Regions from separate parts of the Paenibacillus sp. FSL H3-0302 genome, predicted to be linked through region 2. Evidence: riboswitches for the same ligand, from Rfam matches in the RefSeq annotation. Region 2 holds a riboswitch; the other holds the start of a gene.
The links. Region 2 has a riboswitch for S-adenosylmethionine ahead of metA (homoserine O-succinyltransferase). Riboswitches for the same ligand answer to the same signal wherever they lie in the genome.

Region 1: it holds a riboswitch for S-adenosylmethionine, as region 2 does, so the genes downstream of both, MHH50_RS25910 (methionine ABC transporter ATP-binding protein) here and metA (homoserine O-succinyltransferase) in region 2, are expected to answer to the same signal.

Annotation. Positions count from the first base shown of each region.
Region 1 covers NZ_CP150284.1:5,823,105-5,839,568, forward strand. The annotation lists gene MHH50_RS25885 (NAD(P)/FAD-dependent oxidoreductase) at 1-771, shown strand, start outside; gene MHH50_RS25890 (YuzB family protein) at 1,182-1,436, opposite strand; gene MHH50_RS25895 (NifU family protein) at 1,518-1,766, shown strand; gene MHH50_RS25900 (MetQ/NlpA family ABC transporter substrate-binding protein) at 1,925-2,791, opposite strand; gene MHH50_RS25905 (methionine ABC transporter permease) at 2,849-3,508, opposite strand; gene MHH50_RS25910 (methionine ABC transporter ATP-binding protein) at 3,508-4,524, opposite strand; SAM riboswitch class I at 4,627-4,762, opposite strand; gene MHH50_RS25915 (Cthe_2314 family HEPN domain-containing protein) at 4,865-5,599, opposite strand; gene MHH50_RS25920 (heme A synthase) at 5,755-6,738, opposite strand; gene MHH50_RS25925 (thioredoxin family protein) at 6,841-7,185, opposite strand; gene MHH50_RS25930 (polysaccharide biosynthesis protein) at 7,264-8,889, opposite strand; gene MHH50_RS25935 (DUF456 family protein) at 8,916-9,401, opposite strand; gene MHH50_RS25940 (Cof-type HAD-IIB family hydrolase) at 9,460-10,227, opposite strand; gene MHH50_RS25945 (penicillin-binding transpeptidase domain-containing protein) at 10,303-12,408, opposite strand; gene MHH50_RS25950 (penicillin-binding transpeptidase domain-containing protein) at 12,440-14,515, opposite strand; gene MHH50_RS25955 (transglutaminase-like domain-containing protein) at 14,689-15,834, opposite strand; gene MHH50_RS25960 (hypothetical protein) at 15,897-16,334, opposite strand.
Region 2 covers NZ_CP150284.1:1,938,704-1,955,167, forward strand. The annotation lists gene MHH50_RS08435 (FAD-dependent oxidoreductase) at 1-1,158, opposite strand, end outside; gene MHH50_RS08440 (spore coat protein) at 1,335-1,568, shown strand; gene MHH50_RS08445 (spore coat protein) at 1,599-1,982, shown strand; gene MHH50_RS08450 (Lrp/AsnC family transcriptional regulator) at 2,242-2,742, shown strand; gene MHH50_RS08455 (aminotransferase class I/II-fold pyridoxal phosphate-dependent enzyme) at 2,756-3,976, shown strand; gene MHH50_RS08460 (aspartyl-phosphate phosphatase Spo0E family protein) at 4,227-4,415, shown strand; gene MHH50_RS08465 (cob(I)yrinic acid a,c-diamide adenosyltransferase) at 4,587-5,153, shown strand; gene MHH50_RS08470 (RluA family pseudouridine synthase) at 5,155-6,141, shown strand; gene MHH50_RS08475 (arsenate reductase family protein) at 6,335-6,700, shown strand; gene MHH50_RS08480 (5'-3' exonuclease H3TH domain-containing protein) at 6,761-7,660, shown strand; gene MHH50_RS08485 (ROK family protein) at 7,824-8,705, shown strand; gene MHH50_RS08490 (HRDC domain-containing protein) at 8,916-9,932, shown strand; gene corA (magnesium/cobalt transporter CorA) at 10,019-10,954, opposite strand; SAM riboswitch class I at 11,351-11,480, shown strand; gene metA (homoserine O-succinyltransferase) at 11,596-12,516, shown strand; gene MHH50_RS08505 (PLP-dependent transferase) at 12,553-13,725, shown strand; gene mqnC (cyclic dehypoxanthinyl futalosine synthase) at 14,352-15,488, shown strand; gene MHH50_RS08515 (SPFH domain-containing protein) at 16,019-16,464, shown strand, end outside.

The DNA of each region.
Region 1 (16,464 bases), 3.0 Mb from region 2:
CTCCTAGCCATTGCTCTTGGCTGTACCGACAATTACCACAACATCCCTGGTGCTGATCAATATACCTGCAGCATCCAGACCTTTGCTGGTACTCGGGAAACCTACCGCCGTTTAAATGATGTGAAGCCTTACGGAACGATAAACATCGTAGGTGGAGGATTAAGCGGTGTTGAATTAGCTGCAGAGCTTCGGGAGAGCCGTCCAGACCTTAACATTGCTATTCTGGATCGCGGTGAACGTGTTTTGTCTGCCTTTCCGGCAAAGCTGTCACAGTACGTAGAGGAATGGTTTCATCACCATCAGGTGCAAACGCTAGGACGAATCTCTGTATCTCATGTAGAGAAGGATTCGATTTTTAACGGTACCGAGGAAATCCTTTCAGATGTGACAGTATGGACCGCAGGGATTCAACCTGTAAAAGTAGTTCAAGATTTGAATGTGTCGAAGGACCGCGGTGGACGGATTATGCTGGATGAGTATTATCGTATACCGGATTATCCGGAGGTATATGTGATTGGTGACTGTGCCAGTCTGCCATTCGCACCAAGCGCACAAGCCGCTGGAGCACAGGGTGAGCAGGTAGCTCAGGTTATCCAAGCGACCTGGCGCGGTGAGACTCCTAAGCTTCATCCTATTCGCCTGAAGGGTACTTTAGGGTCACTAGGAAAAAAAGCAGGATTCGGACTTATGGGACAACGCTCCGTCAAAGGACGGGTTCCCCGCATCCTCAAGAGCGGAGTGCTCTGGATGTCGAAACGCACTTTAGGATAAGCCTATGATTGGTTCATAAGTATTAAAGGAAGCTACTCTCAGATAAACACGAGAGTAGCTTTCTTACGTTATTGGTGCGTATACCCTTCGGACTCAGATGACCTTATTCGCAAATTTTCAGCCTTTGAAGGAGAGTTTCGGACTCCAGTGAAGTTATTGCTTATAATGAGGTTCATTTATGCTGTTTTTCAGGTGAATAGTGACTATGGGGTCCGATAGCAATCCAAATGTAGGAAAACACTCAATATAAGGTCGCCTGAGTCCGGTGGCACCTTCACTGTAGCCCCTGCACTCTCCAATATGTTGCCTAATCGATCAAATTGGTGGATTTTGTTCAAGTAAGGTTCCAAAAAGAGGGAGCACTCCATAATTTAGATTATGGAGTGCTCCCTCTTTTTTTCTCGAGAAATTTAGTCAAGATCTATATTAAACCAAGCCTCAAGCTCTTTGATCTTGGCCTCAATTTTCTCTTCTAGCTCTGCAACAGTGTCTGCTGCAATAATGTCACCTTCAACCATGGCGAAAGGCATTAAATAACACTCTCCACAATTGTTCAGACATCCGTATTCAATAACATCATAATCTGGATTTTCCTCCAGCTTATGCATTAGCTTGTCTGTTCCGTGACCCATGTTGCTGGAACAAAATTCAATAATTGGTCTCATGATGATCTCCCTATTCCGCCTAACCATTTTATTTTTTAACTTTTTGTACTATAATGAACTTACGAAAGGAGTGATTGAGAAATGAGTGAGAATGCACAAAGCACCGAAATGTATGATGAAGTACTAGAAGTGCTGGATAAGCTTCGTCCGTTCCTGCAGCGCGATGGCGGTGACGTAGAACTGGTCGATGTGGAAGACGGCATCGTTAAGTTGAAACTTATGGGTGCCTGCGGCAGCTGCCCAAGCTCCACGATCACCTTGAAAGCCGGGATTGAACGCGCCCTCCTTGAAGAAGTAGAAGGCGTTGAAGAAGTAGTTCAAGTATTCTAAATCCCGTTCAATAACCCTCCCGATTCTCCTGTAAAGGAGATCGGGATTTTCTTATTATAGAGGATTTAACATTCTCTCACAACCTTAGAACATAAAACCCGCAAGCCAACTTGGCTGCGGGTTCTTGTTATGACTATAGACGAATTTAGCTTCATTCCTTAAAACGCTGGAATGATCGCACCTTCGTACTTTTCTTCAATGAAAGCTTTAGCTTCTGGAGAATTCAGGGCAGCAACCAGCTTTTTGATGGCTTCGGAATCTTTATTGTCTTGACGGGTTACCAAAATGTTAGCATAAGGGGAATCTACACCCTCGATGAACAATGCATCTTTAGTTGGCACAAGACCAGCGTCTAGTGCAAAGTTCGTGTTGATCAAAGCAAGGTCTACCTCATCCAGTTGACGTGGGAGCATAGCAGCTTCCAACTCAATGATGTCGAGATTTTTCTTGTTTTCAGTGATATCTGCTTTTGTTGCAGCAATGTTTGTATCATCTTTCAAGGTAATCAGACCATTTTTTGCAAGTAGGATTAGTGCACGGCCACCGTTAGTAGCATCGTTCGGAATGGCAACTTTTGCACCATCAGCCAACTCATCGATCGATTTGATTTTTTTGGAATAAGCTCCAAAAGGTTCAACGTGAACGGATGCAACAGAGACCAGGTCGGTTTTATTATTTTTGTTTTGGTCATCCAGATACGGTTGGTGTTGGAAAAAGTTAGCGTCTAACTCCTTCTCATCAAGCTGTACGTTAGGTTGAATATAGTCAGTGAATTCTTTGATTTCAAGTGTAATTCCATCTTTTTCAAGCAATGGAGCAATAGCCTTCAAAATTTCAGCATGAGGAACAGGTGAGGCACCAATCACCAATTTCACTGGATCTTTAGTAGGTTCACTTGTTGCTTCTGCGTTTGGTGCTGTTGTAGCAGCCGAGCTCCCAGCATTATTAGATGCATTGTTGTTACCGCAAGCCGCAAGCACCGCAACCAGTGTCAGGCTAAAAAATGTAAGTAGTACTTTTTTCATTGTAAATCCCCCTCTAATCTATATTTTGTATTGAATAAGGATATATATGGATGTACCTTATTTCCGTGTGTAATGTTTTACGAGTCGGTCACCGGCCATTTGTAGCAATTGCACCAGTACGACAATAAATACTATAGAAACAATCATAATCTCCGTCTCATAGCGGTGGTAGCCGTAACGAATCGCCAAGTCACCTAATCCGCCGCCCCCAACCATACCAGCCATTGCTGTATAGGAGACCAGTGTAACCAGTGTGATCGTAACTCCAGCGAGCAGACCTGGACGAGCTTCTGGCAAAAGAACACGCATAACGATTTGGTTCGTCGATGCTCCCATACCTTGTGCGGCTTCGATGACTCCGCGGTCTACCTCTCTTAACGACGTCTCTACCAAGCGGGCAAAAAATGGAGCTGCACCAATCACCAGAGGTGGAATCGTACCGAGTACACCAATGGAGGTTCCAACAACGGCTTTGCTGAAAGGAATTAGAGCCACCATCAAAATGATAAAGGGTACGGAACGTAGGATATTTACAAGTAATGATAAGACCGAGTAAGTTACTCTGATTACTATACTATTCGATTTCCCCCATAAATACAATAGAATTCCGAGTGGTAAACCAAGAATAATTGTGAACAATCCGGAAAAAAATATCATTTTTATAGTAGCAACCGTAGCATCCATCATTTCTTGCCAATTTAGATCTGCAAAATTCATTACGAAATCACCTCCACATCAAGGCCTTGAGCAATTAGTCTGGAGATCGTTACAGCAATCGCCTCAGCTGGCCCTTCGAACCGCACAATCATCTGTCCATAAGGCACATCTTTAATCGTTGAGATGGTACCATGTAAGATTGCAAAGCTTACACCCGTATCACGCACGACATCGGATAGTGCCGAGCCGTAAGTTTTTTCTCCGAAAAAAGTAATTTTGACAGCTTGAGAGTTATCCCCGGCAGCAGCATCAAGCGCCACTCGAAGAGGTCCTTCATTCTGTGTCTCACTGCGGATGAAATCGCGTGTAACCTCATGCTGCGGCTTGAGAAATACCTCTGTAACTTTGCCTTGCTCAACAATCCCACCACCATGAATGACCGCGACACGGTCGCAGATGCTCTGGATTACATGCATTTCATGTGTGATCAGCACAATGGTCAAATGGAATCTTTTATTAATATCGAGCAGCAGCTTAAGAATGGAGTCCGTTGTCTGGGGATCAAGCGCAGAAGTGGCCTCGTCACACAGCAGTACATCAGGGTCACTGGCTAGTGCCCGGGCGATGCCGACCCGCTGCTTTTGTCCTCCAGATAACTGAGAAGGATACTTACCTTTATGTTCTTCGAGCCCAACTAAAGCGAGCAAGTCTTTCACTTTTGTATCAATAGCTGTTCTAGATGTACCTGCAAGGCGCAGTGGAAAGGCAATATTATCGTATACGGTCGCCGAAGACAACAAATTGAAATGTTGAAAAATCATCCCAATCTTGCGCCGCTGTTCCTGCAACTGACCTTGGTTAAGACTGGTTAGCTCAACACCGTCTACCCAGACCTCTCCTTCTGTCGGACGTTCCAACAGATTAATGCAACGGATCAATGTACTTTTCCCGGCTCCAGAGTGGCCGATGACTCCGAATATTTCACCTTTCTCGATGGACAGATTCAATCCAGAAAGTGCTGTTGCCGCATTACTCCCTTTTCCATAAACCTTTGTTATCCCTTTTAGATTAATCAACTCTCGTCGCCCCCCCTTTATACTTCACTTATTCTATACAAAAAAACCTCCAACGATCGATGCAGATCGCAAGAGGCTCTGTGGGTTTATTAAGACAATGCCTTCTCATCTGCCAACGACCGCAACCTGCGCCATTGTAGGAATTAGCACCATGACATTTGTACAACGCTTCCCGCGCTGGATACAAATCGGTTGCCGGGCTTCATCGGGCCTATCCCTCCGCCGCTCTCGATAAGATAAAGTTATGAAATTATATTTTTTCTGAAATCGTACATACTTTAATGCAAGCATAAGTATAGTGAGTTTATCTATTTTTGTCAAAAGGAAATATATTGAACGATTACGATTTTATGCTCTTTGCCTTGCTTATTTCCTTACGCAGCTGTTCATTGCTGTAGCTGAATGCCGCGATTAATGTCTTACAGTTCATTTCGAGCGATTGTTTTAAATCCTCAAGATGGCTATCCAGATCCTCGAGCTGAATTTTGTCATGCAGACCTTGGTGCCGCTGCCACAAATCATCCTGCATTTCGGAATTCATATAATGAATTTCAGCATTTCTGCGCTTGCGTAAATTCTCCAATGGATCGCGGTAGGAGTTCTTAATCTCTTCCAGTTGATCCGCTAATGCAGGATGCACATTCAATAATTGAAGCTGACGCAGCACTGTAAAATAAGAAAAGTGCGTTTTTAATTTGGATGTTTTGAGATCATAAAAATGATTCAGTACCGTCCCAAGCTTGTCCAGAAGAGAGAAAACCCGGATAAAGCCATCTTTATAAAAATAAACATAACGTGCATAATCGCCCTGTTCCACCGGTGTCATATCATCCATATAACCCGCAATCACTAATTTCCGGTAAAAAGCGGCCGCGAACCAACTTTGCTCCAGTTCATCCAGAGAGGAAATCAGCCCACGTGTCCAAATCTCCAGCTTGCGGTATTCATGGTCATTATCCTCATGGGCACTCATTTCCTTGCGCAGCAATGCTGCAAAAGTGGCCATATTCTCCATCGCATCAGCCAACACACCGCTGTTCTTTCGAGGCGGCTCTCCAAGTAATACCCGCAGCATATCCCAGTCCTCCTAAAGTTTTGTTCAGCGTCTGCTTCCATGGACTGCTTCGTACAAAACTCGCGACGTAAGCATCGGCCAATCAGCTCCACGATATACCGATTTCCACTTTATTATTCCGCGGGTGAAGCACCTCTATCCACGGAGGGAATGTTCTACCAAGGCGGTGGAATCATTGGGTTCGTTACATTTTTTCCAGACACGACACTACTCGCGCGATTTAGCTGCCAGACTCTTACACTCATATAACATAAGACACCAAACAAACTGGCAATCAGCAAAATATGAGCCAAAGCGGCAAATATGTACAATCTTTCATTATCTAAGGTGTAAACCACAGCCGCCCCACTAAATACCTGCATCAAGCATAACAGCACTGCAGCTATACCTAGCGCTCTAAGCTCTGGATAATCCTTATGTTTCCAAAATGCTAAATGCCCGAGCAGCGCAGTAAGCATGAATAAGATTAAAGCCGCAATCCGATGCGTAAAAACAACACCTACTCCTCCGGAAAGCTCCGGAACCCATTCTCCATTACAAAGCGGCCAACCCGAACACCCGCCTTGTGAATCCGTATGACTTACAAAGGCTCCAATATACACGACAATATAAGAATAGATGGCAGTAAAACAGGTTAAATTGCGAAAAGCCTTACTTACGGGCTTCTTTTGAGCCTCCAGCTTATGATCATACTCGCGCGCTTCATGCCATCTCTTGGTTCCAAGAGCCAACATCATAGCGCTCGAAAAGGCGATCAAAGAAAAACCCATATGCAACGCCATTACAGCAGCGGATTGGGATTTAATTACTGCAAGCGCTCCCATACCACCTTGAACGATGACGAATACTAAGGTCATAAATGCATATCCCAGCAAATCGCGCCGAGTACGGGCATAACGCCAAAAAGCAAACATCGAGGCAAGTGAGAATAACCCTGCCAAACCGCTAAACAAGCGATGGGTGTATTCAATCATCGAGCCTATAGTATAAGCCGGAATTAATTTTCCATGACAGAGCGGCCATTCATTTCCGCATTCCAAGCCCGATCCAGTCTTCGTCACTACCGCTCCTCCGAGTACAGCGAGGAACATGATAAGGCAAGTAAGATAACTAAGCCATTTCAACTGATTTGTCGTCAAAAATATCACCCGCAGTTTTTAGTAATGAAGAAGCAGCCAGACTTATATTTCAAAAAACCACCGCTTTTGCACAAACAGGCGAAAGCGGTGGTTCCTTAGGAATTACTTTTGAAGGCTTTGATGCACTTGGACCGCTTTATCAAGGAAATTCTCAATCTCTTCACGGGATTTGCGCAATTTATTAACGAATCTAACCAATTCCCGTCCATCCGAATATGCGACGAAGCTTGGAATACCCATAATATTTTGTTCTTGGCTAACATCGCCCACGGCATCAACATCTACCTCAACCAGTGTAAGGCGGTCTGCATAAGCCTGCTCTACCTCTGGGATAAAAGGATCGATAAATTTACAATCCGAGCACCAGTCAGCCTTGAAGATGGCCACTGTTAATGGAGGTGATTGAATGGCTACCTGAAATTCAGCAGGAGAACTAATTTTGTCCATGATTTACTCAGTCCCTTCTTCAATATCTGTCTATTTTCTACTCTTTAAGTGAAGCAAAATGCAGTGTAGAAGTCAAACCTATTCTCTCATACGAACACGTGCAGGCTGTAACTTCATCAGCGGATTCAATAATTTTTGCAGCGCCCGCGGATAACTGGAGATTTCCTGTTTAGTCAGCACGCCCAGCACAATAAGCAGTACTAGATAAATAACAACAACAGCGGCTCCTACAACAAGACAAGTGATCAGAAACGCCAAACGTACAGGCATCAGATCTGTTAACAGAATCCCAGCTTCATTCAAGCCATAACCAATCCCGCCGGACACAAGTACCGCAATCACGAAACCGCCCCAACGTTTGCCCATAATTTCAAAAGGCACAATCGATTTCAGCATACGTAAGTTAAGCAAAGTAATGACCACGAAACAAAGTGCTGTTGCACCGATGATTCCGTAGATGCCAAATACCTTACTAAGTAATAAGCTTGCCACTAATTTTACAATAATACCCGCTAACACATAATACATGGAAATTCGCGATTTGCCCATACCTAACAAAATAGAGTTCGTTGTCATCATCGTAATCTGAAAGATCGTTCCTAAAGTAAGCATGGCTACGATACCACTGCCATCTAAACTACTGAATAAGAGGCCATTAACTGAATATGCAGCAACTACGAGTGATAGAACAATCGGTGCTCCTGTTAAAATAGAGATACGAAGCGCTAACGTCACTTGCCCTTTTAGGTGTTTCTCATCCCGACGGGCATATGCAGCTGAAATAATTGGTATTAGTGAAGTGCTCAGTGCTATAGAAAGAACCGGCGGAATCCCGGCGACACTCTGTGCCCGACTCCCGAAAATACCCAAAGCACGTGTGGCATCAGCTACACCAACTTGTCCACTCAGTAACGGTACAATTAAAGATGTATCAATAAAGTTCACTACTGGAACCGTAACTGAAGATAGAACGATAGGAATGGATAATTTGAATATATCCTTATAAATTCCAAATAGAGGAAGCTTTGCTTCATTCGTTTCGTATAACGCAGTTTGCCCCTCGCTACGCCGTAATTTCATAGCGTAATAGAGCATTACACCAAACGCACCAACACTACCAAATACACTACCGAATGATGCACCAGCAGCCATCCACGTGTTGTCGTACCCTTTTTGTAACAATACAAATGCCAGAAGAACAGCGGTAGATACCCTCGCGATCTGCTCCACAATTTGAGAGATGCCACCAGCCATCATATTATTCCGCCCTTGAAAGTAACCACGCATCATTGCAATAGAAGGGAAGAGTAGGAGTGCCGGAGCTATGGCCCGGATCGCCAAAGTACTTTCAGGAACTTTTGCATATTCTGCATAATAAGGAGCACCTATGTATAACAATGCGCTCATAATTACGCCAACTACAACACCAAAGATTAATGCCGCCCGATACACCTGCTGAGCTTCATTTGGTCTATTCAGTGCATAACGCTCAGATACCATTTTACTTAATGTACTTGGAATCCCTGCTGTAGCCAGCGGTAATAACATTAAATAAACTGTGTTTGCCTGTGTAAATGAAGCATTACCAACATCATTAAATAAATGCTCCAGCGGCACCCGCTGGACAAGCCCGAGTACCCTTGCCACCAAAGCTGCAGCAGCAAGGATAAGCGTGCCTTTAACAAAAGACTCTTTCTTGGACAAACTCTTTCCCCTTCTTCACTGTTAAATTAAAACCGGGCGACCCATATAAAAAAGAGGACGACCATAATTACCTGCAACACGATTTTGACCAAGGTGCTGCTAAATAAGCCGAGTATGGAGCCAACACTTACCTTAGCAGCTTTAGACGGGGAAGATCCCACGATCAGTTCTCCAATAAAAGCCCCTAGAAATGGTCCAATAATAAGACCAAAAGCTGGAATAACAAAAGGTCCCAAGATCAGCCCGATCGTGCTCCCGATAATCGATGAACGTGAACCGCCAAATTTTTTGACACCCCACGCTCCTACAACATAATCAGCAACAAAAAGAACTACAACGATCAGTGTTTGAATAATCCAGAACCAAACCCCAAAGGGCTCAAAAGAAAAGAACCAGCCGTATACAAAAAAGGCAAGATAGATCGCTAACGCACCCGGCAGTATGGGATACACAGCCCCTGCCAATCCTACAGCAAACAAAACAATGATAAGAATCCAACCCAGGATCGTCAATTCCTTAACCTCCTACTAGCATAATGCTCCATGGATTCACTTCGCAGTACTGCTTTTATTATTTGCTGCCTACAGAGGCTGCAGCTTCGGTAAAGATATACTTTTGGATGACCTCGGCAATCCCGTCTTGATTATTGGTCGCCACCACAACATCAGCCTCTTGTTTAACCGTCTTTTGCGCGTTGCCCATGGCAACCCCAAGCCCAGCCTGCTGGATCGCCGCCAGATCGTTAAGGCTGTCGCCCACAGCTACAACTTGCGACATTTCTATTCCCAGCAGCTTGCAGACTTCCTTTATTCCTGCTGCCTTATTCACGCCTAGAGGATTAATCTCCAGATTGTGCGGAGAAGAGTTCGTAATCTCCAGTCCACCCATATCTTGAAGACGAAGCAACAGCTTATGACGAAGCTCATCATCTTCAGTATGATAACCGAATTTAAGCCACTCTCTACCCGTTACATCCCCATCCCAGTTATCCTGTTTAAGAACTTCGTCCAGAGAATAAGCCCAGAACCAGATGTCATCTGCTTTTGCAAGATCATACATTTCTTGTACCAGCTTGGGATCCATTAGTGATCTCCGGTATATTTCATGTGGCGCTCTCCACACCTCACTGCCGTTCACAGTGATCATCGGTGTCTCTAAACCTAGCTGCTCTGCATAGGGTAAGGCACTTACAAATGCCCGGCCTGTCGACAGACAGACATGAACGCCTGCGTTGACCGCCTTTTGAATCCATTCCACCGTTGTGGGTGTAATTATCTGTTCATCATTCAGTAGGGTTCCATCCATATCCAATGCAAGCAGGCGGTATTTGGCAATCATTTGCCACCCCTCCATTCTTGTATGCTCTCTATTGAGAAGCTGTTTATTTTTTAAATCTTAGCCATAGGGTCAGAGTTACTCGGTACCTGTAGTCTCTCCCTCCTTCGCATTATCATTAGTATTATTGCCAGACTGGAGACTTTTCTTTGGAACTCCATCAAGGCCATATTCCCAATCATAGGCATCAAATATTTTACGTGCGACTGGTGCCGCACTTTGTGAACCAAAGCCACCTTCAGGGATTACAACCGCCACAGCCAACTTAGGATTATTACGTGGAGCATATGCAATAAATACCCCATTATCGCGAATTTCACCCTTAGCTACTTGCTGAGAGGTTCCCGTCTTACGGGCAAAGTCATAAGGGAAATCAGAAAAAGCACTAACTTCACTTCGCATCCCCTGCTTAATTTCATTCCAGTAGGACTTATCGAAGTTTGTTACTTCATCAAGCACCTCACGTTTAAACTCTTTGACTATATTTCCATCTGCATCAGTAATCTTGCTAACCAATTGAGGTTTAATCCGCTGTCCTTCATTAGCAAGTGTTGTAACATACTGTGCAAGCTGCATTACTGTATAACTTCCTTGTTGTCCGAAAGAGGCATAGACCAGTGCGGACTGCGCACTACCAGCAGCTTCTATATTGGTATAGTTTCTTTGACCCAAGAATTCATTTGGCAGGTCAATTCCCGTAGATACACCAAGGCCGAACTCTTTCATATAGACATCCCAGATGTCTATCCCCTTGCTTTTATATTTGTCATACAATCTTTTACCGACCATATCGACCATAAATGCATTCGAGGATTTCTCAATGGCTCTAGCAGGATCCAAAGAACCATATACGTGGTTAGAAGAGTTTCTTACCTTCGTTTCATGCCCAGACTTACCAAAAGTCGCAAAACCTTTATCCTGATAATACGATGAAGTTGAAAACAACCCTTCATTCAGGCCCACGAGTACACTCAAAGGTTTAATCGTTGAACCTAGAAGCAATACAGATCTTAGTCCATTCCCTGAGGTTCCTGAAGAAATAGGAGTTATCGTGCCGTTCTGATAGTTATCCATAATACTGTTCCAGACATCTGCAGATAAAGAACCCGTTGTCCAAACATTCGTATCATAGTCAGGCATACTCGCCATAGCAACAATATTGCCAGTATCTACTTCCATCGCTACTGCATATCCCGTTAAAGCATTCGGATGCGTTCTGCCTTGTACGGTATTAGAGTGCAACCATTTGAGCTGATCTGTTATCGCCTGTTCTGTCTTCATCTGAACGTTCTTATTAATCGTTGTCCAGATGTCATTTCCTTTGACAGGCGGAACGACACGCTCAATTTTCTCCGCCATATTCTGTGGATTGACGGAAATTTCCTGATAGCCGTTTTGCCCGCGAAGCTCACGCTGATATTTCAGCTCCAGCCCATCGAATCCAACAAATTCATCATCCTTATACGTTAGCCCTGGCTCCGGATTGTTTTTCATAGCACTTAGAATGTTTTTATAAATATTAAGACTGTTCGCGGATTTGAAGGGTTTGATATAACCAATCGTCTGTACAGCAACCGTATCTTTATCGTAATGACGAATGCTCTCCTCGACAATCTCAAGCCCCGGATATTCTCCTTTATGTTCCATGAAATAAGCAACTTCTTCAGTAGTCAGATCAGCCTTAATTCGCCGTGCCATAAAGCCAAGTGATTTACGAAAATATAAATCCAACACATCAATTACATCTTTCTCCGTCATCTTCTCTGCATTTGGATCCCCATATTTATTGAAATCAGCTACCAGCTTGGCTGCCAATGCATCAGACTTGGCCTTAGCCTCTGGGGTCAGCGTTGTTTTACCGGTGACTTTATCTGTTTCCTTAGCCGTATACTCTTTATTGAGTGTGATATACAGCGATTGAACAGGTGTGGAATAAGCTAGCTTCTCACCACCTGCAGCGTATATAACCCCTCTCATGGAAGCTAACGGTACATTTTTAGTATCTCTACTCGTCTCTACCTCAGTTAAAGTTGGACCTTCCACAAACTGCAGAACAGCTAGTCGGATGATGATTACGCAAAATATAACGAACGTGCTAAAGAAAAACACGTTGAGTCGCAGGCCAATGGAACTTTTGCTGCTGGTCTCGTCAGGAGGTGAGGCCTGCTTACGGAAAAAACTCACAGTTTTTCTCTCCTTTTTCTCTAATTTAAGCTTATTGTTCTTGAACGGGATCTGCCACAGGTGGAATATTCTTCTTTGGAACCCCATCCAGCCCATATTCCCAATCATAAGCATCAAAAATCTTACGGGCAACCGGAGCTGCACTATTGGAGCCAAAGCCGCCTTCCGGAATCACAACCGCTACAGCCAGCTTCGGATTCTCACGTGGAGCAAAGGCAATAAAGACCCCGTTATCACGGTTTATATTTTTTCTATCCGTTTTTTCAGAGGTTCCTGTCTTACGGGCAAAATCATAAGGAAAATCGTCAAAAGCACTAACTTTACTGCTCATTCCCTGTTTGATTTCTCTCCAGAACGATTTATCAAAGGTTACGCTATTAAGCACTTCTTTTTTAAATTCCTTAACCACCTTACCTTGCGCATCAGTAATCTTACTTACAAGCTGCGGTTTAATTCGCACACCTTCATTTGCAAGTGTAGTAGCATACTGGGCAAGCTGTAATGTAGTATAACTGCCTTGCTGGCCAAAAGATGCGTAGACGAGCGCGGCCTGTGAGCTCCCTGCAGCCTTGAAATCTGTATAGTTAATCTGACCTGGTGATTCACCGGGAAGACCACTTTGTGTTGACACACCCAGTCCGAACTTTTTCATATATTCGTCCCAGACCTCTACACCTTTATCCCCCAGGTATTTCTTGTATAGTTGCTTTCCGACCATATCTACCATAAATACGTTAGAGGATTGCTTGATAGCATCAGCCGGATACAGTTTTCCATAGACGTGACCTGATGAATTTCTAACCGATGATTTATCATCCTTACCGAAATAGGTAATCCCCACATCGGGATAGGTGCTCGAGGTGTTAAAAAATCCTTCATTTAAACCAATTAATACACTTAACGGTTTAATGGTCGATCCCAAGAATACAAGTGAGCTAAAATCATGACCCGATCTCCCGGAAGAATTCGAGGTAATTGTACCATTCAGATGATTATTCATAATTTTATTCCAGACAGATGTAGGCAGCGAGTCCTTTGTCCATACATTCGAATCGTAATCAGGCATACTCGCCATAGCGACAATATTCCCAGTCTCTACTTCCATTGCTACTGCATAACCTGTTAAAGCATCAGGATGAGTTTCGCCTTGAACAGCATTGGTATGCAGCCATTTAATCTGATCCAATATAGCCTGTTCAGTCTTCATCTGAACATTCTTATTAATGGTCATCCAAATGTTATTGCCTTTTACAGGGGGAACGGTCTGTTCTACCTTCTCCGCCATATTTTGAGGAGTGACCGAAATGACCTGATAACCATTTTCTCCGCGCAGTTCGCGTTGATACTGCATTTCCAGACCATCAAATCCTACATATTCTTCCGTTTTATACATAAGTCCCGGTGAAGAATTGTCTTTCATTGCACTACGAATATTTTTGTACATCGCTATGTCTTCGGTTGATTTAAAAGGTTTACCAAAACCCACCGTCTGCACAGCTACCGTATCTTTATCGTAGTGGCGTACACTTTCTTCCACAATGGTAATACCTGGATATTCATCCTTATGTTCCATGAAATAAGCTATTTCTTCTGAAGTTAGCCCTGCTTTTATACGACGAGGTACATAACCCAGATACTTTTTAAAGTCCAGATCAAGTAAATCCAGCACGTCCTGCTGCGTTAACTTAGGGGCATCTGCACTTCCATATTTCTCAAACTCCGCTACTAATCTTGCTGCAAGGTCATTAGACTTATTTTTCGCTTTTTCCGTTAGTGAGGTTTCACCCGTTACTTTATCGGTAGTTTTAGCTGTATATTCCTTATTTAGGGTAAGATAGAGCGACTCAACAGGTGTAGAATAGGCTATCTGCTCACCCCCGGCAGCAAAAATAATCCCTCGCATGGCTGCCAGCGGAACAAACTTCGTATCCCGTTTGATCTCTTCTTCTGTCAGCAAAGCTCCCTCAGTAAACTGCAAACCTGCAAGACGCACAATAATGATACAAAAAATAAAAAAAGTGCCAAAGAAAAACAGATTCAATCTCAGACCTACAGAATGTTTCGAAGATTTCCCGTCCGCAGGCGGGAGCTGCTTCCCAAAGCTCACCAGCTTTCTTCCCTTCTATATAAAAATAATGTCTGAATTGCCTTAGCCAGCGACATTGCTCTTATAATGAAGGTGATTTCTAAGAAGCTGATTGTGAGCATTGCACTCGCATTTGTGTTAGAGCGGTTGGTATGAGTTTATTGTACCACACGGAAGGAGTGCGGCGCCCTCACTCAGAGTGCGTTCTCCCTAATATGCGTATCGTCAAAATCCTTCGGATTAAACCAATCCCCACTGCTCGCCCAAGTGGGATCCAATGGAATCCAAGCTTGCCGGTCACTTATATAAACTTCATTCCAGGCATGTGCGCCATACCCGCCTCGACCATCATAGCCTTGACCCGTTACAACGCGCACCTGCAATCCTTGGGAGCGGGCCATTACAGCGTAAAGACGTGCATAATCAATACATACCCCTATGCGTGTGTCGAAGGTATCCTGCGGGGTCTGTTCATGCCAAATTCTATTTTTTTCATAATTTTCCGCTTTGGCGTAATCATAAGTTACTCGTGTTCCTACCCAATCATACAGTAGTCTGGCTTTCTTCTCGTCTCCTTGCGCTTGTCCAATAATATCTTCAGCCGCACCCACAATATCTTGTGGAATGTCATGATCAATAACTTCATATTTTCTGCGCAGGATATCATTCATCTCAGCTGCAACGGTCTTCGTCAGAATAGGCAGCTTTTTCTGCACTGTCTCCCCAACAAAGGGCTCAAATACAGCGGCAGCGCTTTGACTGTAGATCGGAGAAGATTCAACATAACGGCTAAATTGACTTTCTGGATTTAGGCCAACACAAATGAAGAGAGCAAGCACAATAATTAAACCACGAGTCAAACCTATAATTAATCCTATGATAGCTCCGCCCATACGGCTTACTTGCGTAATCTTTCTGTCCTTAAATGTCTTGGTGCGCCGTAGCTGATGGAATGGGAGCAGCATAGACAACAATCCCAGAAGCATGCGAATTAAGATATAAGAGAGCAATAACAACAATAGAAACCGCACCAGCGGCGATTCCGCCAGCACAGACACAGCCGTATAATAAATTTGCTGCCACTGGGTCAACTGTTTATCAGGCAGACTTATTCCTGCTGCCCAAGTCTGTACATGAGGATTGAGATAAGCCGCAGCAGGAATGGCCAGCACCAAAGAAGCTATTGTATACAGTCCTGTTCCCAGCAGACCGAATAATCTTCCGGTAGCACTTGAGAACCCTCTGCTCCAGCCTTGCAATAGTGAAAAGACTACTACCAGCAGGAGGGCGATGGAGATGATATTTGCATCACTCAGACTAGTCAACCAACCGTTTATCATATCCAATCTCCCCTTTCAGTCGCCCGCTTGCTTGTTTTGATAATGATTTAAACTGAAGCCGTTTATTGATGTTTCCTAGCTTCCTCGATAAATGTTTGTGTGGTATCAGTAATACTCCACTTCCCAAGACTAACTCCGCGGAAAGTAACCTCTACCTTATCTTCGCCAGTAGTACCTTTCACTTCAATATTCGGAGTTATAATCGTAAATGTTCCGTCACCATTTGAAGTGTACTTCGCATCCTGCGCCTCTTTAAGCATAACCTCTTGTGCTTCCTTCTTCACCGTACTTACCGTTCCATCTGCCACCTTATTCACAGCGTTACCAATTTGGTCCATTGTCACACCACTATAGATGAATAGACCTACAACGATAATAATGACAATCGCCCATTTCAACATCGTTTTGACCAAATTAACAACCGCGAACAACAGAATGAGCGCAATAACAATAACTAACCAATTCTCTCTAATAAACTGCGACCACACCTCTGGATCCATCAACCTCACAACACCCCTATCACCTAGTTTCGTCCTAAGGATTATCTCCTCTATAGACATGACGCCAATATTAATTATTATACATGAATGCCCATCATAATTCATGGTTCCACAGCCAGAGAAAGGTATA
Region 2 (16,464 bases):
GGCAATCGTATCCGTTAACAACTCCGCAGCGATCATACTGTACACCGTCCCATTGCCTCCGTAGCCCTCGATGAAGTAACAGTGAGGGAACTTTGGATGTGGGCCGATATATGGAAGCCCATCACGAGTAGAACCGAACACAGCACCCCAAGAGTACTCCAGCTCAATGCCTTTAATTTCTGGAAATAAGGCTTCAATCTCTTCGAGCAATTTTTGACCTTGAGAAATCACTCGGACCTCACGACGTTCGGGGTCTGTCAGCTGCTCATCCTTACCTCCCGCAATAATCCTGCCTTCAGGGGTTGTCCGAAAATATAAATAAGGGCGGGCTGTCTCCCACAGCAGGCTACGCTCATGCCACTTTGGAAAATCCTTTAGAGGTTTGGTCATCACTGCATACGTGTTGATCAGCTCAGCGCCCCGGTCTTTTTTGAATTCCTGTGTTTCATAACCCATTGCAAAAATAACATCCTTGGCAATAATCCGGCCATTTTCTGTGTGGCAAATCACGCCATCCTCAGTAAACTCATAATGTTTCGCTTCGCTCTGTTCAAAGACGCGGACGCCATTCGACGCTGCCTTGGCGATTAGGCTGTGCACCGTTCGATAAGGATTCGCTTCGGCATCCCCACGTGAATAAAGTCCTGCTGGTTTTGAAAAAGAGTACAGAGCTGCAATCTTATCCTCTTCCCAAAATTCAGAATCGAAGCCATTAGCCACGAGATTCTCATATTCTTCCCGCAATGCAGGTACATCCGCAGGAGTGCTGGCATACAAAAGACTGCTGCGAGGAATGATCTGCGGATCGATATCGAGCTTGTCCGGCAGGTCCAGAATGTTCCTTACCCCAGCCTGGCATAACTGATAAAAGAGCAAACCGTTCTTTTGCCCAAAGGTGTTCATACATGAGGTTAACGATTTATCGTTGGAAATCTGCAGGAGTCCAGTGTTAGCATGCGAGCTGCCGCTGCCGACCCGTCTTTTTTCGATCAGAACAGCATCTGCTCCACTTAAGGACAAGCGATAGGCGGCCATTGCCCCACCCATTCCGGCGCCTACAACCAGGCAATCACAATGAATAGTACCTTCTAGAGAGGGGTAAGTTGGAGGGTTCTGTAAAGTGCTTGACCAAGGTGTATTTCCACTATTTAAATTCATGAATTGTTCGCTCCTTCATTCGTGCCGTGATTTAGTATTGGCGGCATTTTATCGTCTCATTCGCGGTATGTTCTTATTTCTGTCATAACTCTCTAGTGCCTTTCGGCAAATAAATCGCGGGCATAGGCGGCATACTAAAGCCTGTATGAATCAACTACAAGGAGGGACTACAACAAATGCAATCAACGCAAATGCAAGCGCTAAGTGGTAAGGAATTGGAATATATCGCTGACTCCATCTCTAATGAGGACTTGCTTCTCAAGCAATGTGCAGCAACGGCTGCGACAACACAGAATCAACAAGTTCGCCAAATTTGTATGCAGCATATGCAAAATCACACCAAACACATGACTGAGCTCACTCAGTTAATCCAACAACATCAACAATACGCGCCAACAAGCCCACAATAATTGCAATATTAATTCTAAGGAGGTTATTTAATGAACGCGCAAAATACTGGGGCATTTATGCCGGATGAGGATTTACTAAACACCATTTTGTGTGATTTGAAGCGGACCGTACGCGAATATGCTACAGCTGCTACAGAATCAGCATGTCCAGCCGTTCGTAGGGTTTTTAACACTATGACCATGGACACTTTGCAACTCCAAGGTGATTTATACACGCATATGTCTCAACTGAATATGTATCCTGCACCTGCAAAAGCATTGCGCCAAGATGTGGACAAGCAGCTTCAAACCGCACAGCAAATGCAACAGCAAACAGGGCAATTTGTTCAACAAAAAACCGGGCAATTTGGCGCATACGCTCAGAATGCTCATATCCCGGCTAACGGACAACATCAGCCTTCTCATTTAATGTAACCATGATGGTTGGCGAATGAAGCAAATCGCTTCATGAGTGTGGAGATAACGCCCGTTTTTACTGGTTAAATCCGGTAGAACGGGCGTTTTTTCTATTTTTTTATGTATGTGCTATGTAAACTCTGCCTTTCATGGAAGCTCCTATGGGGTTATTTTGTTTGCAGAGATGCACATTTCATGTCATATTAGTATTAAACTCTTTTCGCGGGGCGACGCATTAATAGCGTACCGTCATTGGCGAACTATCCGGAGGGAAGGCATGAAGGAAATGAACGAGCTTAAGAGGAAAGTGCTGGAACTGCTTAAGGAAGACGCGAGAAGATCTACTGCACTCTTAGCAACGCTGCTTGGCGCGGAAGAAGAAGATGTGAAGACTGCGATTGAGCAGTTGGAGAAAGATCATGTCATTGTAAAATATGCCGCCGTTGTAAACTGGGATAAAGTGGACGATGAGAAGGTAACCGCACTGATTGAGGTGCAGATTACGCCTGAACGAGGGCGTGGTTTTGAAGGGATTGCCGAGCGAATCTACCTGTATCCACAGGTCAAATCAGTTTATCTGATGTCTGGTGCTTATGATCTTCTGGTGGAAGTGGAAGGCCGGAATTTACGTGAAGTGGCCAATTTTGTATCTGAGAAGCTGTCTCCAATTGATTCAGTACTTTCAACCAAAACGAATTTTACCCTTAAAAAATACAAACAGGACGGGATCATCTTCGAAGAGCATGAGGAAGACAACCGTCTGATGATCTCTCCATAAAGGAAGTAATCATATGATCACGAATAAATCGCAGCTAACTGGAGAAGACAGCAAATCAATGGATTCTTATTTGGCCCCGTTGGTACAGCAAATTCAACCTTCGGGTATCCGCAAGTTTTTTGATCTGGCTGCAGGCAGTAAGGATATCATCTCTTTGGGAGTTGGAGAGCCTGACTTCAAGACCCCCTGGCATGTCAGAGAGGCTTGTGTCTATTCGCTGGAAAGAGGATTTACAGGGTATACATCCAATGCAGGGATGCCTGAACTGCGGGAAGGGATCGCGAATTACTTGCACAGCCGTTTTGCTGTGGAATATGATCCTGCCAATCAAATTATAGCAACCGTTGGCGGAAGCGAGGCCATCGATTTGGCATTACGTGCGCTGATTTCACCGGGGGATGAAATTCTGATTCCTGAGCCTTGTTATATCTCTTATTCGCCGATCACCGCGATTGGTGGAGGAATACCTGTAGGTATTGAAACGGTTGGTGAGAATAACTTTAAACTTACTGCGGAAAGCTTGGAAGCCAAAATCACTCCGCGCTCCAAGGTTCTGATTTTGTGTTACCCTAGTAACCCTACGGGAAGTGTAATGACCCGAGAAGATTGGGAGCCGATTGCTAAGGTAGTAGAGAAACATGATCTTATAGTGATTTCAGATGAGATTTATGCAGAATTGTCTTATGGCATTAATCACGTCAGCTTTGCCTCTTTACCAGGCATGATAGACCGTACGATTCTGGTTAGCGGCTTCTCCAAAGCTTTTGCAATGACCGGATGGCGGATGGGGTATGCTTGTGGTCACCCGGATCTTATCGCTGCAATGCTTAAGATTCATCAGTATACTGTGATGTGTGCTCCTTCTATGGGACAGGTGGCTGCACTTGAAGCGCTGACCAATGGGATGGAAGAGAAGGACCGGATGGTGGATTCCTATAACCAACGGCGGAGGTTGATCGTCAAGGGCCTACGCGATGCAGGGCTGGAGTGCCATGAGCCGCAGGGCGCCTTCTACGCTTTTCCAAGCGTGCGCAAGACAGGGCTGACTTCTGATCAATTTGCTCAACGGCTTTTGCTTGAATACAAGGTTGCAGCTGTGCCTGGAAGTGTCTTTGGATTAGGTGGAGAAGGTTACTTACGCTGTTCTTACGCCACATCAGTATCCCAACTGAACGAAGCAGTAGAACGCATTGGTGCTTTTGTCACAAAGCTTACACGTGAGAGAACGGATTAGTGAAAATTGAACTATAGCCGATCATACAATCCTATGGTATTATTTTACTTTGAGAGTAATTAGCCCCTATAATAGAACTTACAAGGATCCATTTACTCTGGAACTAAGCGTTGCTTTGAAGTTGCTTTATTTAACTTTTATGCTCTTTTGCAGCACGCGCTCAATAATACTTTTGGGAGGGATGATTGTGCTTAGCGCCGATTATTACTTACCTTCCTATGGTGGGAAATGTTTCTCTGGAAATGGGAAAATACCCCCCAAGGGTGATGCTTCTGCTCGCATACTCTCTCTGGAAGATGAAATTAGAATACTCCGCAGCAAGATGGAGCAGCTTTTCCTGCAGGAAAAATCATTCACTTCGGATAATGTGATTGAAATTAGCAGTTTATTGGACCTCAAAATAAATGAGTACATGAAGGGGCGTCCAGCTGGAAAATAGTGCTGCTGAATGCTCTTGAGAGGACCCTAGGGTCCTCTTTTTGTTGTGCACTATTACTAATGATGGTGTTTTTGTGTATACTCTTAATTTGCTATCTTTATTGCCTTCCTTATAGCAGAAAGCTTAAACTATCAGTATATGTTTTTTAAGAATGGATAGGAGGCTTAAACCATGGCGATTTATACACGTACGGGTGATGCAGGTCAGACCTCAGTGATTGGCGGCCGGGTCGGCAAGGATGATGTCCGCGTCGAGGCCTACGGAACGATCGATGAGCTGAATTGTTTTGTAGGGCAAGCACGAAGCCTGATGGAAAGTGATAATTTCGACGATGTCCGCGAGCAATTGCTCGAAATACAGCATGAGCTGTTTGATTGCGGCACGGATTTAGCATTTGTTAGACTTGCTGATGGTGGTCAATATATGGTGACAAGTGAGATGGCTCAGCGGCTGGAAGGCTGGATAGATACTCTACAAGAGGAGAATCCGCCACTTGAGAAATTTATCCTGCCAGGAGGTAGTCAGCTGGCTTCGGTTCTACATGTATGCCGCACGGTTTGCCGTCGTGCAGAACGCCGGGCGGTTACCTTAGGGCGAACTGCGGATATTAACCCAGAAGCGGTGATTTATCTCAATCGATTGTCGGATTATTTTTTTGCTTTGGCTAGAACGGCTAATACACGGTCAGGGATTACTGATGTAGAATACATCCGCAGTAAAAAGGTGTTCCGAGACTAATATGACAAGCTATTATTCACCCATTACTTATATCATACCGCCTGAAGAGGATGACTTCCTGCTGAAGACCATCCTGCACAAACGGATGGATGTCTCACGCAAGCTGCTCTCTCGCCTGAAGCAGACGGAGCAAGGCATTACATTAAACGGTGAACGTGTATACATTAGTGTGCATGTAAAGGCAGGAGATACCGTGCAGATTCGCATGGAAACGGAGACTTCGGATGATATTTTGCCGCAGCCGATTCCATTTGAGATTTTATTTGAAGATGAACATCTGCTAGTGGTTAACAAGGCAGCGGGAATTATAGTTCATCCCACCCATGGACATTACACCGACACGCTTGCCAATGGTGTGGTTTATTATTGGGCACAGAAGAATGAACGCTTCCGTTTCCGGCCTGTTCACCGTCTGGATCAGGAGACCTCCGGTGTGTTAGTGATCGCCAAAAATCCTTACAGCCATCAGCATATTTCCGAGCAGATGATCGCCGGTACTGTGGATAAGCGTTACGCTGCATTTGTTCACGGGGTTCCTGCGGAGTTATCCGGCGATATCGACGGCCCTATCGATCGTGATCCTGAGGAGCCACATCGGCGTATCGTGACACCGGATGGATATCCTTCCCTAACCCGATATGAGGTTAAGCAGGTGTATTCAGCTGGCTCTAGAGTTGAACTAAAGCTGGAGAGTGGGCGTACGCATCAGATTCGGGTCCATATGACCTCAATCGGCTGTCCGCTGATTGGGGACAGCATGTACCGTCATGAGCTGTACAATCTACCAGAATTGACTTCAACTCAAAGCGAGCAATTGGAGACCGTTGCAGCACTCGATGCTTCCATACCGCGTCAGGCGCTGCACGCAGTCCGTCTGACGTTCAAGCACCCGGTGCTTCTGCAAAAAATGATTTTCGAAGCCCCGTTGCCACCTGACATGGCAGCCTTGGAGAAAATATTGGAGCAAGGTCCGACAGTGGATTTGTGATAAAATTATGATTCAGGCGATGGTGTGGCGAAGGGGAGGATTGGAACTGTAGGAGCGATAGCGACCGCCTTTGTCTGCGGATTTCAAACGTGTTTAACGGTAAAATTGAAGAAATCTGTAGACAACAGCGGCCGAAAGTCCAAACATTCCCCATAGTTACGATATTATTAGCCGATTATTAAAGGAGCACAGCATGAGCAAATTAAAAGTATATCAATATCCCAAATGCAGCACCTGCCGCAGCGCAGTGAAATGGTTGCAGGGACAAGGTCATGAGCTGGAGCTTCAGCACATCGCAGAGCAGCCACCTACGGTGGACGAGCTGCGTGAGCTGCTCGCGAACAGCGGCCTTGAGCTGAAGAAGTTTTTTAATACAAGCGGTGAAGTATATAAATCATTAGGTCTGAAGGACAAGCTGCCCCAGCTTACGGAACAGGAGAAGTTAGAGCTGCTCTCAAGCCACGGGATGCTGATCAAACGCCCGATTGTCACCGATGGAGTTAAAGTTACGGTGGGATTCAAAGAAGACCAATATGCCGATACTTGGGCTAATGTTTAATATCAATACAACGATCAAGGGAGAGGTTTATAAGTGAGAACAGATACAACGGGCCGGGTAATGCTTGTAGATGGAATGGCTCTGCTGTTCCGGGCCTTTTATGCGACCTCTTATGGAGGATATATTCGCAAGACAAAGGAAGGTTTACCGACGAATGCGGTATATGGATTTTTGCAGTATTTTTTTGATGCAGTAAGTACGTTTGAGCCTTCTCATGTCGTATGCTGCTGGGATATGGGTAAAGGAACGTTCCGTACCGAGAAATATGATGGATACAAATCCAACCGGATCGAAGCTCCGCTGGAATTAATTCCGCAATTTGATCTAGTAAAAGAAGTAGTGGCTGAGCTAGGTGTGCCAAACATCGGTCTTGCCGGCTATGAAGCAGATGATTGCATTGGTACGCTAGCATCCTGTTACAGCGATAATTCTGAGGTTTACATTCTGACGGGTGACCATGATATGCTGCAGCTTATTGATGAGAATGTTAAGGTCGTCATTATGAAAAAAGGACGCTCCAACTATAAAGTTTATGACCTTGCAGAATTGCTTGAGGATAAAGGTCTAACCCCTAGACAGGTTATTGACCTGAAGGGCTTTATGGGCGATACAAGTGATAATTACCCTGGTGTAAAAGGGATTGGTGAGAAAACCGCGCTGAAGCTGTTAACGGAATACGGTACAGTTGAAGGTGTAATTGAGAATCTTCACTTGCTCCCTAAAGGTGTACGGTCCAAGATTGAAGCCGACCTTGATATGCTGCATCTATCAAGAGAGCTGGCTGAAATCCGTTGTGATGTGCCTGTGGTCTGTGAGCTGGCGGAAGCTTTATGGCAATTACAACGGGAAACAGCCGCGCGTAAATTTCAAGAACTGGAATTTGGCAGCCTGATGCATTTGATCGCTGAGGTGCAGGACGAACGGGGAATTGTACAGATTGAGTTAGGTGATCTGGGTTAAGGAGAGTCTCCCTTCATGCAAAAAAGCATGAAGGGAGTTTTATTATTGTGATAGCGCTTCATCCAACGTATAATAAGGGCTGTTGATTGTTTTATTTTATATTAATTTTTATTTTCAAACTGGATGGCGGATTATTGCTTAATGGAGAAGGGAGATAGTTGCTATGAAGTTATTGGGAGCGATTGAAGCAGGCGGAACGAAGTTTGTATGCGGAATTGGTTATGAGGACGGTACCATTCTGGACCGAGTTAGCTTTCCGACAACAACACCGGAAGAAACGATGGGACTCGTAATTGACTATTTTAATGGGAAGAATGTAGAAGCTTTTGGTATTGGATCGTTTGGACCGATTGATCCCGTGCTGGACAGCCCTACTTATGGTTACATAACAACGACACCAAAACCTCACTGGGGACAATATAATTTGGTAGGTACAATGGCTGAGCAATTTAACGTGCCGATCGGTTTTGATACGGATGTGAATGGTGCAGCGCTTGCGGAAAGTAAATGGGGAGCGGCTAAAGGTCTGGACAGCTGCCTTTATATTACGGTTGGGACAGGCATTGGAGCGGGAGCAGTAGTTGGAGGTCAGATGGTGCATGGATTGTCTCATCCTGAGATGGGGCATATTCTAGTTCGCAGACATCCAGAGGACACGTTTGAGGGCTACTGCCCTTATCATGGCGATTGCCTTGAAGGGTTAGCCGCAGGTCCGGGGATTGGCAAACGCTGGGGACAACCAGCAGGCGAGCTGCCTGTTGACCATCCAGCTTGGGATATGGAAGCTCATTATCTTGCACATGCACTTATGAATTACGTGTTGATTCTGTCTCCCGAAAAAATCGTAATGGGCGGTGGTGTCATGAAGCAAAGCCACTTGTTCCCGCTAATTCGTACCAAGCTGCAGGAGCTGCTGAAGGGTTATGTTCAGCATCCAGCGCTCAATACCGACATCGATAATTATGTTGTGCCACCGCAGCTTGGAGATAATGCAGGACTTGCAGGTGCGATTGGACTGGCAACTTTAGCTTTGGCAAGGAACTAGTATAAAAAGATATTGACTGTTAGGAAATATATGGTATTGTAGGATCTAACAGTATAGCATTTAATGAGGGAGCACCTCTTTCACGTTTATCGTGAGAGTGGTGCTTTTTTGTGTTTTCCGAGTCTGACAGTGTGGGATTCACATCAGCGAATAAGTAGCTCAGACCGGTAGGTATAGTGCTTGCTGAAGACTAGAAAGGCAGGGATGAATATGCAAATTGTATTTATGAATCGCTTATCCAGAATATCTGGGGTGGATCAAGAGGTGTTCGCTCAGCTATGGATTGGAGAGGAAGAAGGAATGTGGAGCCTGGGCTGGCGTGATTTTTCAGGCGGTGAGGAAACACAGGAGCATTTGTGGTACGCGGGTGGTTCATGGAATGAAATGCTTTGTGTTTACAGGCATGAGCTGGCGGTGAAGATGGGGGATGGCTATCGGCCGTTGATTGATGGCGTATTTCATGAAGAAGACGGCCTTACCGGGCGTAATCAGGAGCAGCTAAGGCTGCAATATTACAGTGAATATAATGGGAACGAAGCTATATATGAGGAGTTATGTGCTTGGCGCCGCAGCCGAGCTTCTAGTGAACGGAAAGCCCCTTACATTCTTGCCAGCAATCGTTTGTTACGTTTGATAAGCACTTTCTTGCCGCATACACCAGAGGAGCTGCTGCAGATCCCTGGTGTAGGGGAAGGAAAGGTAGCCCAATATGGCACGGATTGGTTGGCTATAACCTCTACGGCTGCAAGGGAACATTCCTTTCCTTTGAATTGGGTACACCAAGAAATTGAGGAGGATTCTTTTGTATCCTGGCTCTATAAACAGAAAGAGGTCAAATATAAGAAACAGCTAGAAAGACTGCGATTACGGCGAATTCTGCTGCAAGGGATCGAGAATGGGTTAGGGTTAGAACAGCTTAAGGTGAACAGTGGAGTGAACCGTCGCGAACTGATTGAAGCGGTAGAGGAGCTGGAAAGAGAAGGTTATTGCGTGGAGAAACTGATCGAGGTAGAACTGAAAAATGTGCCGCAGAATGAGCAGGAGGCGATATGGAATGCCTATGCAGAGGTAGGAGATCTTTTTCTAAAGCCAGTGCTGCATAAGGTGTATGGGGAGGATTTTTCAGCAGCAGAAGGGCTGGATAGCTATTATGAACGTCTGCGGCTGATCCGCATTCGTTTCCGGCGGGAGCAAGCTGCTAAAGTGGGCATGGCGACCAGTTTCTAGTAGCTTTTTATCATATCAAAAAGACGAAGGCTTCCTTACACCATAGGGTTAAAGGGCCTTCGTCTTGCCTATTCGTCCGTTTATTTTCATAGCCATTCTTTCTTGCGGAATACATACAGCATCCCACAGCCTAACGTCAACATTAGACCTATAACGGCAAAATAACCGTATTTCGTATGCAATTCCGGCATATGATCAAAGTTCATCCCATAGATTCCGGTAATTACGGTCAAAGGCATGAATATCGTTGTAATCGCGGTAAATACTCTCATAATTTCATTGGCGCGGTTGGCGATACTGGATTGGTAGGCCTCACGTAAGTTGCCCATGAGATCGCGGTACGTCTCAAAGGTTTCGGATATTTTAACTGCATTTTCATAAATGTCGCTAAAGTATTTCTGCAGCTGATCATCAATCAGACGGAGGTCTTTTTTATTCAGGGTATTGATAACCTCTTTCTGTGGTCCCAGCATCTTCTTTAACCATAAGATCTCACTTCGCAGACCGATAATCTCACTCAGATGAGATTTCTTGGTATGCATTAGAATATCCTCTTCAAGCTTCTCAATCCGGGCTTCAATTCGGTCACCTACGGAGAAATAATTATCTACGACAAGGTCGATAAGCAGATAAAGGAATTGGTCGGGTTCGCTAACCTCTTGTTCCCATAACATGGGCTTCAGGACGCGTAGCTCGTGAATCTTTTGTTTCGTTACAGTAATAATATAATGTCTGCCCAAGAATATATTGAGCGCCCGCAGGAAGATTTCCTCATCATCAAAGCGGATGCTGTTTACAACAATAAAGTAATGACTTTCGTATATTTCGATCTTTGGACGTTGATCCTCTTCACTAAGGCAATCCTCAACAGCGAGATCATGCAGGTTGAACAGGGGCTGAAGCAGCTCCAAATCCTCCACATCTGCATCAATCCAATAGAACCCTTCTGTTGGGGGTGTCAATGTTTCATCAATTTCATCAATAGGTGTAAAAACCCCTGCATTCACCAGCCGGATTTTCATCTGATTCCACTCCTTCTATCCCCGGGTCTTCACCAGGGACTGCTAATTAAGCACAGAGAAAAAATCAGCTTGGCCGGCGTTACAATCAATACAAGAGGCCGAATGACGATTCGAGGGCATGAAGAAGAACTGCTCCCGCCGCCGGCAAGCTGATGATTATCCTGTGTGGTTGCTCATTCTGTACACTTAATTGCGAGCTCGGGTCGCCTTCCATTCTTCTTCTCACCTCTTCTTTTCGTTCAGGTATGAAATACTTGTCTAGTATAACAACGGAGTATGCCTCTTTCAAGCAAATTTATTGTTACTTTGAGGCTACATCAGCATTGTATGGACTTGACGAAAAGGAGGTTCATGATTTAAAGTAAATTTTAAAGAAATTTAATTGAATACAGCTAAATCTTATCAAGAGCAGGTGGAGGGACTAGCCCTATGAAACCCGGCAACCGGCGTGTGAACGCACGGTGCTAATTCTTGCGGAACTTTGCTGACGACTAACCCTCGTCCAAAAGTTTCTGGCAGATGAGAGAGGCGCATATGACTGTAGATATGACCTTTCTCGTTTTCCGAGAAAGGTCTTTTTATTGTTCAGAAAGCCGCGATGTGACAACATAACCTAAATACAGTTAAGGAGTGGAAAGACAATGCCAATTAAAATTCCCGACAGTTTACCAGCAAAAGAAATACTATCCGGTGAAAATATTTTTGTGATGGATGATAGTTTGGCTTTCCATCAGGATATCCGCCCACTAAGGATTGCTATTCTGAATCTCATGCCGACTAAAGAAACGACGGAGACTCAATTGCTGCGTTTAATAGGAAATTCACCGCTACAGGTTGACGTTACCTTGCTGCATCCACGCTCACATACTTCTAAGAATACTTCTGCTGAGCATTTGAGAAGCTTTTACAAAACTTTTGACGAGATCAGCCACCGCCGTTTGGATGGTCTTATTGTTACAGGAGCACCCGTAGAGCAAATGGAGTTTGAGGAAGTATCCTATTGGGAAGAGCTAAAAGAGATTTTTGAATGGAGCAAGGATAATGTGACCTCGACCATGCATATCTGTTGGGCGGCGCAGGCAGGGTTGTATCATCATTTTGGTGTTCGTAAAGTAGCTTTGCCTGAAAAATGTTTTGGAGTATTCTCCCATACGATTAATCAAAATAACATTAAATTGCTGCGCGGCTTTGACGAGGTATTCCATGTACCGCATTCCCGTCATACCGATGTCTCCCGCGAAGATATTGAGAGCAATCCAGATCTGCAGATTCTGGCGGAATCCGAAGAAGCTGGTATGTATCTAGTAGCTACGACCGACGGCAAACAAATATTTGTGACCGGACATTCCGAATACGATCCATTATCCTTGAAATGGGAATATGATCGTGATTTGGAGAGGGGCATGGAGATGGCCTTGCCGAAACACTATTTCCCTAAAGATGATCCAGAACGAACACCTCCTGCAGTGTGGCGTGCACATGCCAACTTATTATTCTCTAATTGGCTCAATTACTATGTATATCAAGAGACACCTTACGATATCGACCCGATTGTTTATTAAGATCAGCGCTACATTACAATTTAGGAGGCATTTATCATGGACGACAAACTTAGGATTGAAAGCAGACTGGCACAAATAGGTTCACAAGAAGATCCGGCTACCGGAGCCATTAATTTTCCTATCTATAATGCTACGGCATTCCGTCACCCGAAGCTTGGGCAGAGCACAGGTTTCGATTATAGCCGTACCAAAAGTCCAACCCGTTCCGTACTAGAGAATGCGGCTGCGGAATTGGAGTCTGGTGATGCAGGTTTTGCCTGTAGTTCTGGGATGGCAGCTATTCAAACCATATTTACCCTGTTTGGGCAAGGCGATCACTTGATCGTTTCGCTGGATCTTTACGGCGGGACCTATCGTTTGTTGGAACGAATTATGTCCAAGTTTGGAATCACTGCTTCCTATGTAGATACGAATGATTTGGATGCGCTTGAGGCTTCACGCCTTCCAAATACGAAGGCGATATTTATTGAAACGCCAACGAATCCTTTGATGATGGTTACGGATATTGCAGCAGTAGCTACTTGGGCCCGTCATCATGGGCTGCTCACAATTGTAGACAATACACTGCTGACTCCATTTTTCCAGCGTCCTCTGGAATTAGGTGCAGACATTGTAGTCCATAGTGCTACCAAATATTTGGGCGGACACAATGATGTACTTGCTGGTCTTATTGTATCTAAAGGAGCTGAATTATCCGCTGAAATAGCGATTCTACATAACTCTATTGGCGCTGTGCTTGGGCCAACAGACAGTTATCAGCTGATGAGAGGCATGAAGACACTGGCCCTGCGTATGGAACGGCACGAGAGTAATGCGCTAGCAATTGCCCGCTATCTACAAGGGCATCCGGCGATTGCGGAAGTGTTCCATCCAGGTCTGCCGGATCATCCGGGATATGAAATCCAGAATCGCCAGTCCTCGGGCAATACCGGAATTTTTTCTTTCAAATTAAAAGATGCCAGATACGTAGAACCTCTGCTTCGTTATATCCGGCTTATTGCCTTCGCGGAGAGCCTCGGCGGGGTTGAATCGCTAATGACCTATCCTGCAGTACAGACGCATGCGGATATTCCTGTGGAAATTCGGAATGCGGTGGGTGTAGATGATCGATTGCTGCGCTTCTCGGTCGGTATTGAACATGCGGAGGATCTAATTGCTGATCTTGGTCAAGCTTTAGAGGCTGCGCGGGCGGAAATCGAAACGAAGTAAAAGTAACGGCAACCCAGATCGGCACCGAATGCTGGGAAATATCGAGGATCTATCTCACCGTTGATTTAGAGCTGGTGTTGGACGCAGGATGAAATAGAGCTGTCTCATAAGCCGGGAATTGGCTGCTGGGATAGCTCTTCTTTTTGGACTTTTTGCTATTGGACACAGCTGACCTTAGACACAGCATTATTACACATTTGGAATGTTAACGGACTCCACAGCAGCTATTGCGCTAAAAACCAGCCTTCATGAGTCTCTTGTCAAGGAATAGCGTCGCTGGAGTCCATAACTATGCTCCAAAGGCTAAATACTAACTAATAACGTCATCTGTGTCCGGCAGCCTCCAGGAATTTTGATTCACCGGGTGCAGGCAGCAATGTAAGGACTCTTTCTGCTAGATGGTATCTTGTTGAGAAAGTAAAAAGTTTTTCAAGCTGTTCAGATTGTGATACGATGAGGAAATGAACTGTTCATTTATTAAAATATAAGGTATAAGTTACATACTGTACTTTATCCTTATGTTACTACGAGAAACGGTTGTTATCTCTAAAGGACGACAACGTTATTTTTCTTGTGATTTTGTGAATCTACCATATCCCTAAGGGTTTAAAAGGAGGATGCGAACGATGAGTGCGATAGATCTTATTTTGGATAAAGCCCTGCGGGGTGACCGTCTCCAATTGGAAGATACCATCCGACTATTCGAGAGCAACGAAATTGAGAAAATGGGTGCTGCTGCAAACACTATTATGGAACGCTGGCATCCGGACCCGTTAGCCACATTTGTAATTGGCCGTAATATTAACTATACGAATGTATGTGATGTGTACTGCCGTTTTTGCGCTTTTTACCGCAGACCAGGCTCGGATGAAGGCTATGTGCTGCCAGATGAAACGATTTATCAAAAAATTGCTGAAACGATTGCTGTTAATGGTACAGAAATTCTTATGCAAGGTGGAACTAATCCTAACCTTCCATTTAGCTACTATACAGATATACTGCGCGGAATTAAGCAACGTTTCCCTGAGATTACTATGCACTCCTTCTCTCCTGCGGAGATTATGAAGATGAAAGAAGTATCAGGATTACCGTTGGAACAAGTGGTTCGTGAAATTCATGCTGCGGGTCTGGATTCCTTGCCAGGCGGAGGCGCAGAAATTCTTGATGACCGTACACGCCGCAAAATCAGCCGGCTAAAAGGCTCGTGGCGCGAGTGGATGGATGTAATGCAGACAGCACATAAAGTGGGTATGAATACAACAGCAACAATGGTGATTGGGCTTGGAGAAAGTATGGAAGAACGAGCTTTGCACTTACTACGTGTACGTGAGGCTCAGGATGAGTGTATTGCCAACAAATATGATTCTGAAGGTTTCTTGGCCTTTATCTCATGGACATTCCAGCCGGACAATACCAACCTGAAGCTGGACAGACAAACGCCTGAGGAATATCTGAAGACGGTAGCGATCAGCCGCCTTGTGTTGGATAATATTAAGAACTTCCAATCTTCTTGGGTCACTATGGGGCCAGAGGTCGGCAAGCTCTCCTTGCAATATGGCTGCAACGATTTCGGCAGCACAATGATTGAAGAGAACGTAGTATCTTCTGCGGGTGCGACTTACAAGGTAAACATCGAGTCGATTACTCAGCTGATTCGCGAAGCAGGCAAAGTTCCAGCACAGCGGAATACACGTTATGATATTCTGCGGGTGTTCGATGATCCTAATGCGAAGATTGATAATGATTTTGTAATGCAGAACTAATATATATTAATTATTAATCAACGCTTGATGCTTGTTAATCCTTAAGTGGATTACTGAGCATCAAGCGTTTTTTTGTAAGGTTAGGTTTACGATCATTAGCAAGTCTTATTGCAGAACACATCTGAATCTTCGCTTGTTATATCATCCGCTAGGCGTACGGACCCAGTGGACCTTAATTGCAAATTCAGCGCTTCTTGAGTCGGGGTTCGGACCCCAGCGACGCTATTCCTTGAAAAGAGCCTCATATAGACTGGTTTTTAGTGCAATAGCGACTGTGGGGTCCGATAGCATAGGGAAAATCGGAAAATGTGGCGTATAAGAGCATCAGTGTCCGATAGAGCTGATGTATACGAACATTTTGAACTAAGGTTAACTACACAAACTAAGGTTGCCGTGGAATAAGCCTTTTAAACGAAGCTTTATATAAATGTGAACATGAATTCATTTTTTATTTCTTTTTATCCATTCACATTATTATCCAAAAGTGATATCATAATCATATCAAAAGAATATCTAGTGGGGGTGCTTTTATGAAAGAGAAAACGCTTCGTCCTGTCAGTGGATTTTGGGTTCTCGCATTGATTGCAGTTTGTTTAGCTGGGGGAATTTATGGTGCGGTTCAAGAGTATGTCGCAGTGCCAGTCATTCTGTTCGTTGTAGCTGGGGTATTATGTACAAGTGTTACGGTTGTGCAGCCCAATAAGTCGGTTGTAGTTACCTTTTTCGGGCAATATGTAGGGACTATCGTGACAAGTGGCTTGTTTGCAGTCATTCCATTCAGTTTGCGCAAGACGGTTTCCCTCCGCGTACGTAACTTTAACAGTGTCAAGCTGAAGGTTAATGATGTGGAAGGTAATCCGATTGAAATTGCTGCAGTTATCGTATTTAAGGTAATTAACTCTGCAAAAGCGCTTTTTGATGTAGATAAATATATGGCGTTTGTGGAAATTCAAAGTGAAACAGCGCTGCGTCATGT